3 regions of the Mycobacterium heckeshornense genome follow, and region 1 is predicted to be linked to each of the others. Evidence: riboswitches for the same ligand, from Rfam matches in the RefSeq annotation. Region 1 holds a riboswitch; each other region holds the start of a gene.

Region 1 (5,501 bases):
GGCGGAGGCACCGTCGCGGCGAACGCTGCCTCGTAGGCGCTTGCCGCCGCGGTGGCCTGTGCCGCAGTCTGCTCGGCCTGCCCGGCAGTGGTACCCATCCACGCGACATAGGGGGGCTGCCGCTGCAGCCATCGATGCCGAAGCAGGGCCCTGCCACCCCCCGCTGGTCAACGCTGAGATTACGTCACCGTAAGAAGCTGCAGTAGAACGCAATTCAGCTGCCAGAGAGTTCCAAGCCGCGGCGGCCGTCAGCATGGGTCCTGATCCGGGGCCGGAATACATTCTTGCCGAATTAATTTCGGGCGGAAGGAGGCCGAAATCCATTGCCAAGGCCGTCACAACGCACCCCCTCACCCAGTCGCGATGGTATTGGCGGCCTCAGTAGCCGCATATGAACTGGCGCTGGCGCCCAGAACGCGCACGAAAAATTCATGTACAGCTGCGGCCTGAGCGCTGACTGCCTGATACATCTGTGCATGCGCGGCGAATTGTGTTGCAGTCAGCGCTGATACCTCGTCCGCTGCGGCGGGAATCACACCGGTGGTGGGTGCCGCGACAGCCGCATTCTGGGCAGCCATCGCCGCGCCAATCCCCTGCAGATCGCCTGCTGCAGCGGCCAGCATCTCCGGCTGTGTGGTCACAAAAGACATGGAAATTCTCCTTACGCAGGCATGACGGAACCCAAAGCGGTGCGGTCGTGTCAGAGCACGTCAATGTCACGCACGCTCACCAACGAAGCGGTGCGTGTTAAATGAAGCGGCGCAAGCCGATTCAGGCGGTGAAAAGAATGCCGGGGTCGGATCCGAACGAAACGGTCACCGAACTCGGATACGGACTATCACTAGGACTCATTTCGCTCTCACCTCCTCACGGCCAGGGCACACGGGGGTGCCGTCACGTCGCACATTGGGGTGAGGCCGACCCGGCGAAGTGGCCGGGCGCGGCACCCCTCTCGTCAGAGCTTTGGCACTGCACGGCGTATCCGGTGTCGTCCCGGAAGCCACTTGGGCTCAACCCTTAAGCCGGGAGGAGCTGTCCTGACCCTGGGCGTCTTTCGACGTTCGGGGTCAGTGGCCTTTGTCCGTGCAGACGCCTCACCTAGCGAGGTGCTTGCATCGGCCATCGTGGCACTTAAAGCCGCATCAGTCAACCCGGACGCGGTGATCTTCTGCAATCTTTTCGCACCGGCGTGCTGAGCTCGAGAGGCGGCCGGAATCGGCAGGTGTGAGCACGACTGGTCCTGCCCTTGGTTGTCAGACAGCGGGGCGCGCATCCAGAGCCGGCCCCGCTGTAGCGACCCAGGTGGCGTCACCTTCTGCCAACCACGGCGGTGCGGGCGCGCGACGGCGCGCACCGCAATTTTGGCCGAATGCTTGACGGGCACCGGGCGGGAAGGTCAACATGAACGAGCAAGCACCTCGCTAGGTGAGGCGTCTGCACGGACAAAGGCCACTGACCCCGAACGTCGAAAGACGCCCAGGGTCAGGACAGCTCCTCCCGGCTTAAGGGTTGAGCCCAAGTGGCTTCCGGACGACACCGGATACGCCGTGCAGTGCCAAAGCCCTGTCGAGAGGGGTGCCGCCCGGTAGATTTTCGCCGAGTGCGCGATCCCCTGCCGTGCTGCGATCGGGTGACACCCGCGCGTGTCCCGGCCGTAAGGAGGTGAGGGCGCAGATGAATTCGAGCGATAGTCCGTATCGGTATTCGGCGTCTGCTTCGCCCGGATCCTGCCGCGGCATCTCTGCTGTCGCCTGAGCCCGGACTTCTCTGACGCAGGTCGGCCATCGCCGCCCTGCCACGGTGTGGGATGGCCGGGGGCGTCTGCACGTCCTGGACACCGCCCGCACCGCGACTTGGCTGTCGTGTTCGCCGAAATACCTTGAGCCATAATGTCTTTCCCACAACGTCCTCTGTTTTCCCACTAGATAGCGAGGAGCCGATGACTTCCATCTCCACCGAGGTACACGGACGTGTCGGCACACCGCCCACCGATGGCGCCACAGTCCAAACTGCACCGGATGTGACGCACCCGGCGATTGCCGGCGCATCCAGGCCGACAGCAATGGACGCCGCCCACGTCGGTGACATCATCGGCGCGTTCGGCCGGATCGCCAAGGACGCCACGGCGCCGGGCCGGACCCGCTGGCAGCGGTTGCGGACACTGATGGTGATCACCGGACCAGGACTGATCGTCATGATCGGCGACAACGACGCCGGCGGTGTAGCGACCTACTCGGAGGTGGGTCAGAACTACGGGATGAGTCTGCTGTGGGTCTTGGTCTTGATGATCCCGGTGCTCTACGTCAACCAGGAGATGGTGCTGCGGTTGGGCGCGGTCACCGGCGTTGGCCACGCCAGACTCATTTTCGAACGGTTCGGCAAGTTCTGGGGCGCGTTCAGTCTGGGCGACTTGTTGATCCTCAACGCGTTGACCATTGTCACCGAATTCATCGGTGTTTCACTGGCGCTGGGATTTCTGGGCTGCCCTAAGACGGTTGCGATCCCGACCGCAGCGGTGTTGCTCTTCGCGGTGGTCGCCGGTGGCTCCTTCCGCCGCTGGGAACGGTTGATGTTCGTGCTGATCGCCGCCAACGTGGCGCTTGTCCCGGTGGTGTTGCTGGTGCATCCCAGCGTGGGCGAAAGTGCGCGCGGGCTGATTCCGTCGTTGCCGGGCGAACCTGACTCGATCGTGTTGATGGTAATCATCTCGATCGTAGGGACGACCGTGGCGCCGTGGCAGCTGTTCTTTCAGCAGTCGAACGTGGTGGACAAGCGCATCACGCCACGCTGGATTCCTTACGGCAGAGCAGATCTGGCCATAGGGATCGTTGGTGTCATCGGCGGGGGTATCGCGCTCATGGCGGCTACCGCGTTCGGTTTACGTGGCACCAACGACGCCGGCAACTTCGTCGACGCGGGAGCGGTGGCCTCCCAGTTGTCCCACCACGTCGGCCATACCGTAGGCGTGTTGTTTGCGATCGTGTTGCTGGACTGTTCGCTTGTCGGCGCCAACGTGATCGGGCTGTCTACCACCTACGCGCTCGGCGATGCCGTCGGTAAGCCCCATTCGCTGCACTGGAAGGTCACTGAGGCCCCACTGTTTTACAGCACTTACGCTGCGCTGCTTGCGGTGTCGGCTGCGGTTGCCTTTAGCCCGGATCATGTCCTTGGCCTGATCACCCAGGGTGTGCAGGTTCTCGCCGGTATCTTGCTGCCTTCGGCGACAGTGTTTTTAGTATTGCTGTGCAACGACCGTCCCGTGCTGGGGCCATGGGCAAACACTTTCCGGCAGAACGCCTTAGCCTGGGCAATCGTCTGGTCGCTGGTCGTGCTGTCGCTAATGCTAACGGCGGTGACGCTGTTTCCCAACCTGTCGACGGAAACGCTCGAGGGCGGCCTGGTTGCCGGAGTTGTGATCGGCTTCCTCGGCGCGGCAATTGTTTTCGCAATCGGCTGGTACACCGACCGTCGTGCTGCGGACGATACCGTCCCGTTGGGCGCACTGGATCCGGAACAGTTAGAGGAGCTCGACAACTTTCCGGAGTTGACCGGTGCCGATCGAAAAGCATTCCGGGACAGAGTCCGTGCAACCTGGCGCATGCCTGCTTTGGCAGCCCTACCTCGCCCGGTCATGTCTCCGGTGCGTCGGGCGGGGCTCTTGACGCTGCGCGTCTACCTCGTCCTTGCCGGTGTGTTGGTCGTCGTCAAAGTAGTCCAGGCAGGCGTGGGATGACAGCAAGACGTCCCTGATATCGCTGCCCGCGAAGATTCGGGCCTGCCTCCACCTCAGCAATGGGAGCCGCGAACGGCATGTACGGCCACATCCTTGTCAGCGGTGAGGATGCGCTGGCGACGACAATCATCAATGAACTGAAAAGCGCCGGCGCGAGCGTTGTCAAGCTGTGCGACAGGGAGCTCGCCTCGGCGGCAATCGCCGACGCTGCTGCGGTTGTCTGCGCAGGTGACGATGATGCAACAAATCTCGAAATCGCCTTGCTGGCAAGGAAAGCAAACCCACGTGTGCGCGTTGTGGCGCGGCTGGCCAACGACATCCTGCGCTCAGCTATGGCCGCCGACAACGGACCGGGTGCGATTTTGAACGTGGCCGACCTGGTCGCCCCCGCGATCGTCGAAGCATGTCTGGCACATGCCGTGCATCCGTTCGAGGCGGCCGGCGTCAAATTCGTGGTGTGGGGCGCCGAGACGCCGCATGATGCGACCCTGCGCGAGCTCTACGGCGACCTGGCACCGGTGGCGGTCATCGGCGGCGAGAACTCCCCCAACCGCGACGAGGTGATGGTGTGTCCCGGCCGGGATGTGTCGGTATGCGGCGGCGACTGGGCAGCGATGATCGGGACCGCCGACGAGATGGCTGCCCGTTCCATCACCTTCCCGCAACCGAGCAGAATACGCGCACGCCGACCCTGGTTGCGGCGGGTGCGTGACGCCGTGCGCACAATCCGTGACGACGTCAACCCGGCGTTCTTCCCGTTATCAGCGGCCGGGCTGGTTCTGCTGATCGGCTCGACTGTCCTGTTGCGGTTCAGCTATCAGCGCCCGCCGGGTATGACCTGGCTTGACGCGTTGTACTTCAGCGCCGAGACGATCACGACGGTGGGCTACGGCGACGTCAGCTTTGTCCAACAGCCCACCTGGCTACGGGTGTTCAGCGTCGTGCTGATGTTCGTCGGCATGGCCACCACGGCTGTTCTGATCGCGTTCATCGCCGACCTGCTGCTGTCGCGCCGCTTCGTCCATACCGCCGGACGCCGACGCGCGCGTTATCTGCGTAACCACATCATCGTCGTCGGCCTCAGCGCGCTGGGGATCCGCGTCGTACGTGATCTCACCGCAGCCGGACATGACGTCGCGGTGATCGAGCATGACGAGAGCAATCGCTTCTTGGCGGCAGCGGCTGAGCTCGACGCGCCGGTGGTCTTCGGCGACGCTACCCTGCGCGAGACACTGGAATCTGCGCATGTTGAACGCGCCCGTGCGGTAGCTGTCCTGACCGGTGACGACATGGTCAACATCGAAATCGGAATCGTGCTTCGCGAAATGCTCGGCTTCCGGGAAGGCCCCGAACGCAATCGGTGGCTCGACGTTCCGATCGTGCTGCGCGTCTACGACCGCGCATTGGGCTTGGCGGTCGCGCAACGCTTTGATTTCGAAAACGTCCGGTCCACCGTCGAACTGGCGGCACCCTGGTTTATCGGCGCCGCAATGGGCTTGCAGGTGCTCGGAACGTTTTCGGTCGGGCAACTCTGCTTCATGATCGGCGCCATGCATGTCGATGCGGGCAGCGAACTCGACGGCCTGCGCATGTCCGAGATGTCCACCCAGACTCGCGTCATCGCAGTTGCCCGGCCGAACGCGCCCGTGGAGCTGCACCCACGCCGCGACGCCCAGCTCAAGGCCGGCGATACCGCCTACCTCGTCGGCCCCTACCGTGAACTGCTGAGCACGCTGCGCAAGGGGCAACCCTCGCAGGCACCCGCCGC
Region 2 (5,501 bases), 300 kb from region 1:
CGACGCAGACGCGCGATTGGCTGAGTTGCTGCTGCGGCTTGAAGCCTCCCAAACTCGGCCGGACGCACTGATCTTCACCGGTGACCTCGCCGACACGGGTCAACCCGGTGCCTACCTCAAATTGCGCGAACTCGTCGAGCCATTAGCCGATCGTCTTGGCGCCCAGATCATTTGGGTGATGGGCAACCATGACAACCGGGCATCGCTGCGCGAACATCTGCTGCGCGAGACCCCAACCATGACGCCGATGGACCGGGTGCACGACGTCGCGGGCTTGCGTGTGATCGTGTTGGACACATCGGTTCCCGGCCATCACCACGGGCAGGTCGCGCCGGATCAGCTACGATGGCTGGCCGATCAACTGGCCGAACCTGCTCCCTTCGGCACCATGCTGGCGATGCACCACCCCCCGATTCCCTGCGTGCAGGATCTGGCCGTCATGGTGGAGCTGCGCGATCAAGCCGCACTGGCCGACGTGCTTCGCGGCAGCGATGTGCGCAGCATTCTTGCCGGGCACCTGCACTATTCCACCACAGCAACTTTCGCCGGCATCCCGGTGTCGGTGGCCTCGGCCAGCTGTTACACCCAAGATCTGCTGACGCCCGGAACCCGTGGCCGTGACGGTGCGCAGGCGTTCAACCTCGTGCACTGTTACCCAGATACGGTGGTGCACACTGTCATTCCGCTGGTCGCCGGAGCAACAGTGGGACGGTTCGTTTCTCCGGACGCCGTCCGCCGTCAGCTGGCCGACGCCCAGGTAAGCATCCTGCCGGCCACCCGGATACCACGCATCGCCCCGCAATTGGCGCGTCGCGAGTGATTCCCAGCGGGCGGGGTCCAGCGCGCCCGCCCGCTGGGAGGTCTTACTCGTCGGCGGCCGCTCGTTCCCACGGCGCCGGCACCGGGAAGTAGCGTTCGAGGAACTCGCCAACGACCTGTGCCCGCTCTTCGGCGCTGACCTCTGGGAAGCTGCCGTCGTTGAGACAGAAGAAGTCAAACTTGCGCTTCTTCAACAGTTTCGGCAGTTTCGCCAGCCCCGACCGCAACGTGGTGTCGACGTAGAGGACCTTGGCCGCCTCGTTTTGAACCGCGCGCCCGGTCATCAACGCGTAGTAGTGGTACAGCGAATTGGTTACCGAGATGTCGGTGCTGGAACGGAAGCGGCTTGCCTGAGTGCGGGCGAAGTCGGCCGCAAACTCGCGCTCGAGTTCAAACAGCACGCTCTTGCGCAACGGGACAGCCGTGTGCTCCAAGTGCCGGGTGATGATCTTGCCGAACCTGTCCCACAGCAGTTGGCGGTTGACCCGTGCCGCGTTCTCGTAACCGCTGCGCTCCGGGTGGTTGCCACCGAGCCCGATTCGCGTAGGCGCTTCGATGAATTTAGTGACGCCACCCGGGGAGAAGAACATCGCCGGCGAAACCGCTCGGCCGAAGAACATGTCGTCGTTGGAGTACAGGAAATGTTCGGCCAGGCCGGGGATGTGGTGCAGTTGAGTCTCCACCGCGTGACTGTTGTACACCGGCAGCACAGAAGGGTCGGTGAAGTGTTCGTCGGCGCGCACAATGGTGATCTTTGGATGCGGCGCGAGCCACTCGGGCACCGGCGAGTCGGTCGCGATGAAAATCCGGCGCACCCACGGCGCGAAGGCATGCACCGCGCGCAGCGCATACTTCAGTTCGTCAACCTGGCGGATCCGCGCGTCGGCGTCATCGCCTTCACCGACAACATAATTCGTCATCGCCGCCGCGCGGCGCGCCCGGAACTCCGGGTCGTTGCCGTCCACCCAGGAGAAAACCATGTCGATGTCGAACGTGATGTCGCCCGCATGCGGGGTGAACATCCCGGCGATCGTCGGCCAGGTGCGGCCGTGCAATTCGACGGTGGTGTACACAACCTCGCTGAGCGCCAACGTCTTGCGGGTCAGCGAATTTTCGATCGGGCAGATGGCGTGCTGCCCGTCGAACACCCAGAACTGTAACTCCACCCCGGCGGAAGCGCCGTAACGCATGCCGGAGCGCGGACATTCGCGCCGACGAAACACGCGCAGCAGCCGCGGGTCCGAGTCCACTGAGAGCAAGCCGTCGCCGAGATACACCGAGCGGCGCCCGGTTCCGTCGAGGATCTTCGCGCGCAGCGGCGCGTCCAGGCAGGCCGCCATCAACGCGTCAGCGACCCGGGCGCGAAGGGCAATGTCAACGACGAGTGCCGGCCGCCCGTCGGCACCGCGGATGAGCAGGAACGGAATACCCGCCCGCTCAAGCTCGCCGCGGATGAACAGCAAGTCCTGGCGCATCGCCTCATACGGAGTCAGGCGCAACCCATCGGCTGAACCGGCGACGCGAACGTCGATCATGCTGGTCATGGGAACACCTGCCTTCCGTACTCGATGTCGGTCATTTCGTGCACACAGAGGGGCACCGCAAACGCGGTCGAGCGGCGACATCGCCCTCACACGTTGAGCTTTGGCACTGGCCGACGTATCCCCGCAGCGCCGGGAAAGCCACTTGGGACCACCCCTTAAGCCGGGGAGATCTGTCCTGATCTTGGGCGTCTCTCGACGTCGTCAGATCAGTGGCCTATGTTCGTCCAGAAGCCTCGCCTAACGAGGTGCTTCCGCAAGGTAGCACCGATTTGAACTCTCGGCAACAAGGGCTCCGGGCCAAAGCCGTTGATGTCGTTCGCGTCCCGCGGCCGACGAGCTCGCCGCTTGGCTACCGGGAGGTTCAAGCCGGGGTGCGCTGCGCCGCCAGCCGCAGCCGCACCGCCATCAAGATCACACCGAGCGCGTTTGCGCCGGGGATGTTGCAGTGCTCGTCGCACCTGCACGATCCCCAGACCTGGTCATGCCAGGTGTTGCCTTCCACCAGCAGAACGCCCTGGGTCTCCAGCAGCCGGCGCGCCAGGTCGGGATTGTTGCCGAACTTCGCCGTGACCACCTCTTCCATCGCCGCGAACTTGCCGCCGGCTTCCCAGCCCTCGACCAAGGGCGCGGCACGGCCGATCTGCTTGGCGCGGGCCGGATCGTCGGTATTGCGGATCGCGGCCACCGCAGCCGGGTCTCGTGTCTTCGCGGCCGCGAAGGCGTGCTCGCTGGTCGGGTACAGCCAACCACGATGCGGCGTCGGTGCGGGCGCGAAGTTCGACAAGAACAGATACTCTCCCGCGAAGGTGTCGATCACCGGGATATGCAGCTCGCTCATCAGGCGACCTCCGCAGCTTGCCATCCTGTCCTGTCGGCCAAGCCACGCGGTGGCCGGCTTACTTCGACGACCTGCCGCCGGCCGAGCCCTCGGCTTCGGGTAGCAGCGCCTCCAGCGCGGTGCCGGTGATTCGCCGAAAGGCCCGCCGCGGCCGGTTCTGGTCAAGGATCGCCACCTCGAGGGTGGACACGCCGAGGGCCGGCTGATCACCGGCGCCATTGCCACTGCCCGCCCGCAGTGCCTCGACAGCGATGCGCACCGCGGTGCTCAAGTCGGCGTTTTCGGTGTAGGACTCCTTCAGCGCGTTGACGATCGGCTCGGTGGTGCCGCCCATGACCACGTAGTGCGGCTCGTCGTTGATCGACCCGTCGTAGGTGATGCGGTACATCTCCGGGGGCTTGGTCTCGCCGTAGTGCGCCACCTCGGCTACGCACAGCTCGACCTCGTAGGGCTTGGCCTGCTCGGTGAAGATGGTGCCCAGGGTCTGCGCGTAGACGTTGGCCAGCTGTCGGCCGGTGACGTCGCGCCGGTCGTAGGCATAGCCGCGGGTATCGGCGAACTGGATGCCGCCCCGGCGCAAGTTGTCAAACTCGTTGAACTTGCCGGCAGCCGCAAAACCCACCCGGTCATAGAGCTCGCTGATCTTCTGCAGCGATCGTGACGGGTTCTCGGCGACGAATAGCACCCCCCCGGCGTAGGCCAGCGCCACCACGCTTCGGCCGCGCGCGATGCCCTTGCGGGCGAGCTCGCTGCGCTCGCGCATCGCCTGCTCGGGTGAAATGAAATACGGGAAGCTCACTTCTCGCTCCGTGGCGCCTCTGCGTCGGGCCCGAAAGTGTCAGCACGCGAACGACTTTCGATGACCTCTCGGGCCAGCTCGGCAATGCGCTGCTCGGGCACCTCGATGGCACCCTCGGCGCCGATTGTGACCGCAGTCGGGTAGATACCGCGAACCAGATCCGGTCCCCCAGTAGCCGAATCGTCATCGGCGGCGTCATAGAGCGCTTCCACCGCCACCCGAAGCGCGGAATCGGGGTCGGTCACCTGGGAGTAGAGTTTCTTGATCGACGACTTGGCGAAGATCGCCCCCGAGCCCACCGCTTGGTAGCCCTCCTCCTCAAAGTTCCAGCCACCGGCGGCGTCGAACGACACGATACGGCCAGCTTTCTGCGGATCCGGGTCATCGATGTCGAGGCCGGCCAGCAACGGCAGCGCCACCAGCCCCTGCATGGCGGCACCGAGGTTGTTGCGCACCATGATCGCCAGCCGGTTGACCTTGCCAGCGAACGTCAGCGGCACACCCTCAAGCTTTTCGTAGTGTTCGAGTTCAACGGCGTAAAGGCGGGCGAACTCGACCGCGATCGCGGCGGTGCCGGCGATACCGGTCGCGGTGTAGTCGTCGGTGATATACACCTTCTTGATGTCGCGCCCGGCGATCATGTTGCCTTGCGTCGACCGTCGGTCACCGGCCATCACGACGCCGCCTGGGTATTTGAGGGCGACGATCGTGGTGCCGTGGCGCAGCTGGCCACCGGCGGCCCCGCCAGACTCGGCGGCGCCGCCGGCGCACACCGGCAACAACTCAGGCGCCTGCCGACGCAGGAAGTCGGCAAACGAGGACAGATCTACGGGACTGGATGGGACTCCGGGAAGTGCTGAGTTAGTGGCCAGGCGATCGCGGAACGGCCAGGTCACTGTCCGCCCTTTTGGACGTACGCGCGCACGAAGTCCTCGGCGTTCTCCTCGAGAACGTCGTCGATCTCGTCGAGCAGATCGTCGGTTTCCTCGGTCAGCTTTTCGCGACGCTCCTGGCCCGCGGCGTTGCTGCCGGTGAAGTCGTCGTCATCGCCGCCGCCACCGCCACGCTTGGTCTGCTCTTGAGCCATCGCTGCCTCCTGCTTCGTCAATCGGCGGCGCGTCACGCGTCCGCCGGTCTCTCTACCCTACCGGTCCACACCGACCTTTCCCCGGGCTTAAGTTCGATTGTCCGGCTTCTCCCCAGGCCTTGCAGGCCTGCATCGTCGCCGGACGGCAAGCTCACGTCGTCAGTTGTTCCACTAGTTCGACGGCACTGTCGACCGAATCCAGCAACGCCCCGACATGGGCTTTGCTGCCGCGTAGCGGCTCTAACGTCGGAATCCGCACCAGAGAGTCGCCACCCAAGTCGAATATCACCGAGTCCCAGCTGGCGGCGGCGATGTCGGCGCCGAACCGCCGGAGGCATTCACCACGGAAGTAGGCCCGGGTGTCGGTCGGCGGGTTGTCCACCGCGCTGAGCACCTGCTGCTCGGTGACCAGAC
Region 3 (5,501 bases), 230 kb from region 1:
CGGCGATGTTGAGCAAGCTGCGCGAGGAGCTGAACAGCGGGTTCGTGCAAAGCTTCGCCAACGCGGTCGTCGACGCCGACTCGGCGCAGCTGAAGCAGCTGCAGCAGGCGGCCCACGCCAACCTCGAGGACAACGTCGCCGACCCCGTGCTGCGAGACAAGCTGCGGCCCGACTACCGGGCCGGCTGCAAACGGTTGATCATCTCGCCCAACTTCTACGAGGCCATCCAGCGTCCCAACGCCCGCCTGGTCACCGAGCCGATCGCCCGCGTGGAGCCCGACGGAATCCGCACCGCCGACGGTGAGCTGCACCGGCTGGACGTGCTGGTGCTGGCGACGGGGTTTCGGGTGGACCGGTTCCTGCGGCCGATCCAGGTTGTCGGTCGCGACGGGGTTCGCCTCGATGATGTGTGGGCGCACCGTCCGTTCGCCTATCTGTCGGTGTCGGTACCGGGCTTTCCCAACTTGTTCATGCTCAACGGTCCCAACGGGCCGGTCGGCAACTTTTCGCTGATCGACGTGGCCGAGGCGCAGTTCGCCTACCTCATGCAGCTCATCGAGGCACTGGGCGAGGGTCGCTACCGAGCGATTAGCGCCAGCCCCGAGGCCACCGCGCGCTTCGAGGATGCGCGGGCCACAGCGTCGGCGAAGACGGTGTGGGTGACCGGCTGCAAAAGCTGGTATCTCGACGACCGCGGGTTGCCGGCCGTGTGGCCGTGGAGTTTTACGCGGTTTCGCGAGGTCATGGCGCGCCCCGAGCTGGCCGACTACGAGCTCGCCTAGCCGCGTGTTCGGGCTGGGGAGGCGGCGTGGCCGAAAAGATACCGTCAATTCACCGACACGATGGCGGGGATTAAATTGACCCGTCCAAGTTGTTCGTGCATCATCGGAAGGGCAAGCACCTCGTTAGGTGAGGCGGCTACACGGATATAGGCCACTGACCCCGAACGTCGAGAGACGCCCCGGGTCAGGACAGCTCCTCCCGGCTTAAGGGTTGAGCCCAAGTGGCTTCCGGTTATCCCGGACACGCCGTGTGGTGCCGAAGCTCTAGCGAGAGGGGTGCGGTCTCCGACATTCGTCGGGTTCTGTACTCCTGCAGTGCACGTTGATCGTGCGGGAATCCGCACCTGGCGGTGCCGTGAGGAGGTGAGGGACGAATGAGTTCCAGTGAGAGTCCGGACCGATATAGGGGTCCTGTTTCGTCCCGATCCGGTCCCCGGCACGCCGTCTCCAGCTGACTCGGCCCGACGCGCGTTGCCCCGGAGCAGAGACCTGCTCGGAACCGCGGGACGGAACAGCGAGTCCAAATATGACCGCTTGATTTCCGTCTAGGAGGCAACCATGACCGCTGTTCTGTACGACGAGGTGGTGACCACAGCACCCGCTCCCCGGCCGACGGCAGCTCCCAAGCTGACCGTGGCTCCCGCGCCGAAGGAAGCCGCGCCGAAGAAGGCGTCGCGGCGCGTCGACTCCGACCCCTTCGGCGGTGGCGACCCGTTGGTCACCGGGGCTGCCCGCCTGTTGAGCATTCCGCTGCGTCACCTCTACGCGGCACTGTGGCGGGTTGGAGTGCTCGAGGTCGGGGCGTAATCCGATGACCGCCGGGCAATCCTTTCCGCCGAGCCGCTAGTTGCCAGGTCGCCGACTGTCTGTCGGGCGTCCTGGCAACTAGCGTATTGGCGCCATTGTCTTTGAGCAGCTAGGACGCGACGCGCCGGTCACCAGTGGTTGCCTCCTTGATCGGCGCGTCGCGTTCTAGGCAGATACCGCGGCGCTGAGTGCGGTCAACCCGTCCCGGTAGGCGGCCAAGCTGTGGCGCCACGCGACATCGATCGCTCCGCCGCTGTCGACGTCGATCTCGACACCGACGTGCACGTACGGCGACGGCGGCACGTGCGGCACGATGTCGAGGAAATTCACCACCCGATAACAGCTTTCGATCGCGGCGTTGAATGCGGCCGCGAAGTCGCTAAGCCCGACCCGCGGGCCGGCGAAGGTGATGAGCCGCGGCTCGATGGTGTTCGGCGGCATGTTGCGGCGGATGTCGGGCGCTGCCAGCACAGCCAGCGCGGCGCCCAGACTGTGCCCTGTGACCAGAAGATGGTCGGCCCCGGCAGTGGCCGGGGCCAGGTTGGCGGCGACGCTGTCCCGGACCAGCTCGTAGACCTGTTGGAAGCCGGCATGGACCTGCCCGAATCCCGCGATCGGGAGGTAGGGCTGGGGAATCGCGTCGATGTCAGCCAGCCAATCCGCCAAATCCGCGCTGCCACGAAACGACACGAACGCGGTGCGACTGGCCGGATTATGGCCCATCAGACCGAAGATATTGGTGTCCTTGGTCATCGCCGTCACTGCGGGGTGCGGGTCGCTCATCGCGGTCAGCGCAGCGCCGTCGGCGCGGATCAGGGCGGTTTGCCCGAATCCGGTCGGCAGGACCACGGGGCCGCCGCCGAGCACGCCGTAGGCGGCCGCCGCCAACGGCAGGGCTACGTCACGAGCGAACAACGGGTCAAAGGCCACGCGCCGCAGTCTAGAGGGACGCAGCGCCGGTGCGGCGCGGGCATTTGCGGCAACAACCGCAGCTGTGCGCAGTAGCGTTGACGTGCTGGGCACGGCATGAAGGGAGCGGGTCATGGCGACCGATCTGACGCTCTATCTTGACGACGAGCCGGGGGAGCTGGCCCGGGTCGGCGATGTGCTCGGCAAAGCCGGTGTCAACATCGCGGGGCTGTGTGCGCTCAGCAGCGGTGGCGGCCAGTCCGAAGTGCACATCCTGGTTCACGACGCCACACCGGCGTTCGAAGCGCTGCAGGGTGCCGGTATCAAGATCGCCGAAGAGCAGGAAGTCATCGTCCTCGATATCGAAGACCGGCCGGGCGCCCTGGCCGAGGTGGTCCACAAGCTGGGCGACGCAAAGGTCAACTTGGAGACCGCCTACCTGGCCACCCACACCCGCCTGGTGCTGGGCGCGGATAACCTCGCCGACGCGAAGGCCGCCCTGGGCTGATTGGCCGCATGCGTCGGACCCTAGAATTTCCAGCATCGGCGTCGATCCGGCGATCACCGGGGAGCCTTCGGAAGAACAGGCCCCAGCCGGCAGGCGGGCCCCAGTAGAACCGAACGGGTAGGCCCGTCACAGCCGTCAACGAGCGGTCGCGTCCCAGGCGCGGCAAGCGGGGTGGTACCGCGGCGCTCGCGCATCTGCGCGGCGTCGTCCCCGGGCCGGACAATGGCACAGGAGACGACGCAGTGAGCGAGCACAGCTATCCGAAACTGGGCAGCGGGGCGCCCGACTTCCCGGCATTGGAAGCCGAGGTCCTCGACTATTGGGCCCGCGACGACACCTTCCGCGCCAGCATCGCACGCCGCGCCGACGCCGAAGAATACGTCTTCTACGACGGCCCCCCGTTCGCCAACGGGTTGCCGCACTACGGGCACCTGCTCACCGGCTACGTCAAAGACATCGTGCCCCGGTATCGCACCATGCGCGGCTACAAGGTCGAGCGGCGCTTCGGCTGGGACACCCACGGGCTGCCGGCCGAACTCGAAGTCGAGCGCCAGCTCGGCATCACCGACAAGTCGCAGATCGACGCGATGGGCGTCGCGGCGTTCAACGAGGCCTGCCGCGAATCGGTGTTGCGCTACACCGACGAATGGCAGGCCTACGTCACCCGTCAGGCCCGGTGGGTGGATTTCGACAACGACTACAAGACACTCGACCTGCCCTACATGGAGTCGGTGATCTGGGCGTTCAAGCGGCTGTGGGACAAGGGCCTGGTGTACGAGGGCTACCGCGTACTGCCCTATTGCTGGCGTGACGAGACCCCGCTGTCCAACCACGAGCTGCGGATGGACGACGACGTCTACCAGAGCCGCCAGGACCCGGCCATCACGGTTGGATTCCGGGTTCCCGACGGCGAATTGGCGGGTGCGTATCTGCTGGTGTGGACGACGACGCCGTGGACGCTGCCGTCCAACCAGGCGGTGGCCGTCAACCCCGACGTGACCTACGTGCAGGTGCGGGCCGGGGAGCGGCGCTATGTGCTGGCCGAGGCGCGATTGGGCGCCTACGCGCGAGAGCTCGGCGATGAGCCCGAGGTGCTGGGCCGCTACTGCGGCGCAGATCTGCTGGGGCTGCGCTACTTGCCGCCGTTTCCATATTTCATGGACTCGCCCAACGCTTTTCGGGTGCTGGCGGGCGACTTCGTCACCACCGAGGACGGCACCGGCGTCGTGCACCTGGCGCCGGCCTACGGCGAAGACGACATGGCGGTCGCCGACAAGGTGGGCATCGCGGCGGTCACCCCAGTCGACTCCAACGGGCGCTTCGACGCCGCCGTATCCGACTACCGGGGTCAGCACGTCTTCGACGCCAATGCGCACATCATCCGTGACCTGAAAAACGGCACCGGCCCGGCAGCGGCCAACGGTGCGGTGCTGCTGCGCCACGACACCTACGAGCACCCGTACCCGCACTGCTGGCGCTGCCGCAACCCGCTGATCTACCGGGCGGTGTCGTCGTGGTTTGTCAAGGTCACCGAATTCCGGGACCGCATGGTTGAACTCAACCAGCAGATCACCTGGTATCCCGAGCACGTCAAAGACGGCCAGTTCGGTAAATGGCTGCAAGGCGCGCGTGATTGGTCGATCTCGCGAAACCGGTACTGGGGCACTCCGATTCCGGTGTGGGTATCCGACGACCCGGCCTACCCGCGGGTCGACGTCTACGGCAGCCTCGACGAGTTGGAGCGTGACTTCGGCGTGCGCCCGGACAATCTGCACCGGCCCTATATCGACGAGCTGGTCCGGCCTAATCCCGACGACCCGACCGGACGCTCAACGATGCGGCGCATCCCCGAAGTGTTCGACGTGTGGTTCGACTCGGGGTCGATGCCCTATGCGCAGGTGCATTATCCGTTCGAGAACCGCGCCTGGTTCGACACCCACTATCCCGGCGACTTCATCGTCGAATACATCGGGCAGACCCGCGGCTGGTTCTACACACTGCACGTGCTGGCTACCGCGCTGTTCGACCGGCCCGCGTTCAAAACGTGTGTGGCCCATGGGATCGTGCTTGGCTACGACGGCCAGAAAATGAGCAAGTCGTTGCGCAACTATCCCGACGTCAACGAGGTGTTTGACCGCGACGGGTCCGATGCCATGCGATGGTTTTTGATGTCGTCACCGATCCTGCGCGGCGGCAACCTCATCGTGACCGAACCCGGCATCCGCGAGGGTGTGCGTCAGGTAATGCTGCCGTTCTGGAATGTCTACAGCTTCCTGGCTTTGTACGCGCCGAAAGTCGGTTCCTGGCGCACTGATTCGTCGCATGTGCTGGACCGCTACATCCTGGCCAAGCTGGCCGCGCTTCGTGACGACCTGACCGCGGCGATGGATGTCTGCGACATCGCAGGTGCCTGCGAGCAGCTGCGTCAATTCACCGAGGCATTGACGAATTGGTATGTGCGGCGCTCTAGACAGCGGTTCTGGGACGAAGACGCC

Evidence for each region. Region 1 has a riboswitch for magnesium ahead of MHEC_RS11835 (NRAMP family divalent metal transporter). Riboswitches for the same ligand answer to the same signal wherever they lie in the genome.
Region 2: linked by a shared signal. The riboswitch ahead of MHEC_RS10415 (stealth family protein) and the one ahead of MHEC_RS11835 (NRAMP family divalent metal transporter) in region 1 are both predicted to bind magnesium.
Region 3: linked by a shared signal. The riboswitch ahead of MHEC_RS12850 (Rv1535 family protein) and the one ahead of MHEC_RS11835 (NRAMP family divalent metal transporter) in region 1 are both predicted to bind magnesium.

Annotation. Positions count from the first base shown of each region.
Region 1 covers NZ_AP024237.1:2,467,036-2,472,536, forward strand. Annotated here, with positions in the region: partial or broken gene MHEC_RS11825 (PPE family protein) at 1-324, opposite strand, end outside; gene MHEC_RS11830 (PE family protein) at 351-650, opposite strand; M-box (ykoK) riboswitch at 941-1,113, opposite strand; M-box (ykoK) riboswitch at 1,411-1,582, shown strand; gene MHEC_RS11835 (NRAMP family divalent metal transporter) at 2,063-3,733, shown strand; gene MHEC_RS11840 (potassium channel family protein) at 3,811-5,501, shown strand, end outside.
Region 2 covers NZ_AP024237.1:2,162,437-2,167,937, reverse strand. Annotated here, with positions in the region: gene MHEC_RS10420 (metallophosphoesterase) at 1-820, shown strand, start outside; gene MHEC_RS10415 (stealth family protein) at 864-2,363, opposite strand; M-box (ykoK) riboswitch at 2,442-2,615, opposite strand; gene MHEC_RS10410 (NADAR family protein) at 2,725-3,201, opposite strand; gene prcA (proteasome subunit alpha) at 3,260-4,000, opposite strand; gene prcB (proteasome subunit beta) at 3,997-4,896, opposite strand; gene MHEC_RS10395 (ubiquitin-like protein Pup) at 4,893-5,087, opposite strand; gene dop (pup deamidase/depupylase) at 5,239-5,501, opposite strand, start outside.
Region 3 covers NZ_AP024237.1:2,698,518-2,704,018, reverse strand. Annotated here, with positions in the region: gene MHEC_RS12855 (flavin-containing monooxygenase) at 1-782, shown strand, start outside; M-box (ykoK) riboswitch at 895-1,065, shown strand; gene MHEC_RS12850 (Rv1535 family protein) at 1,341-1,589, shown strand; gene MHEC_RS12845 (lipase family protein) at 1,755-2,519, opposite strand; gene MHEC_RS12840 (amino acid-binding protein) at 2,632-3,006, shown strand; gene ileS (isoleucine--tRNA ligase) at 3,249-5,501, shown strand, end outside.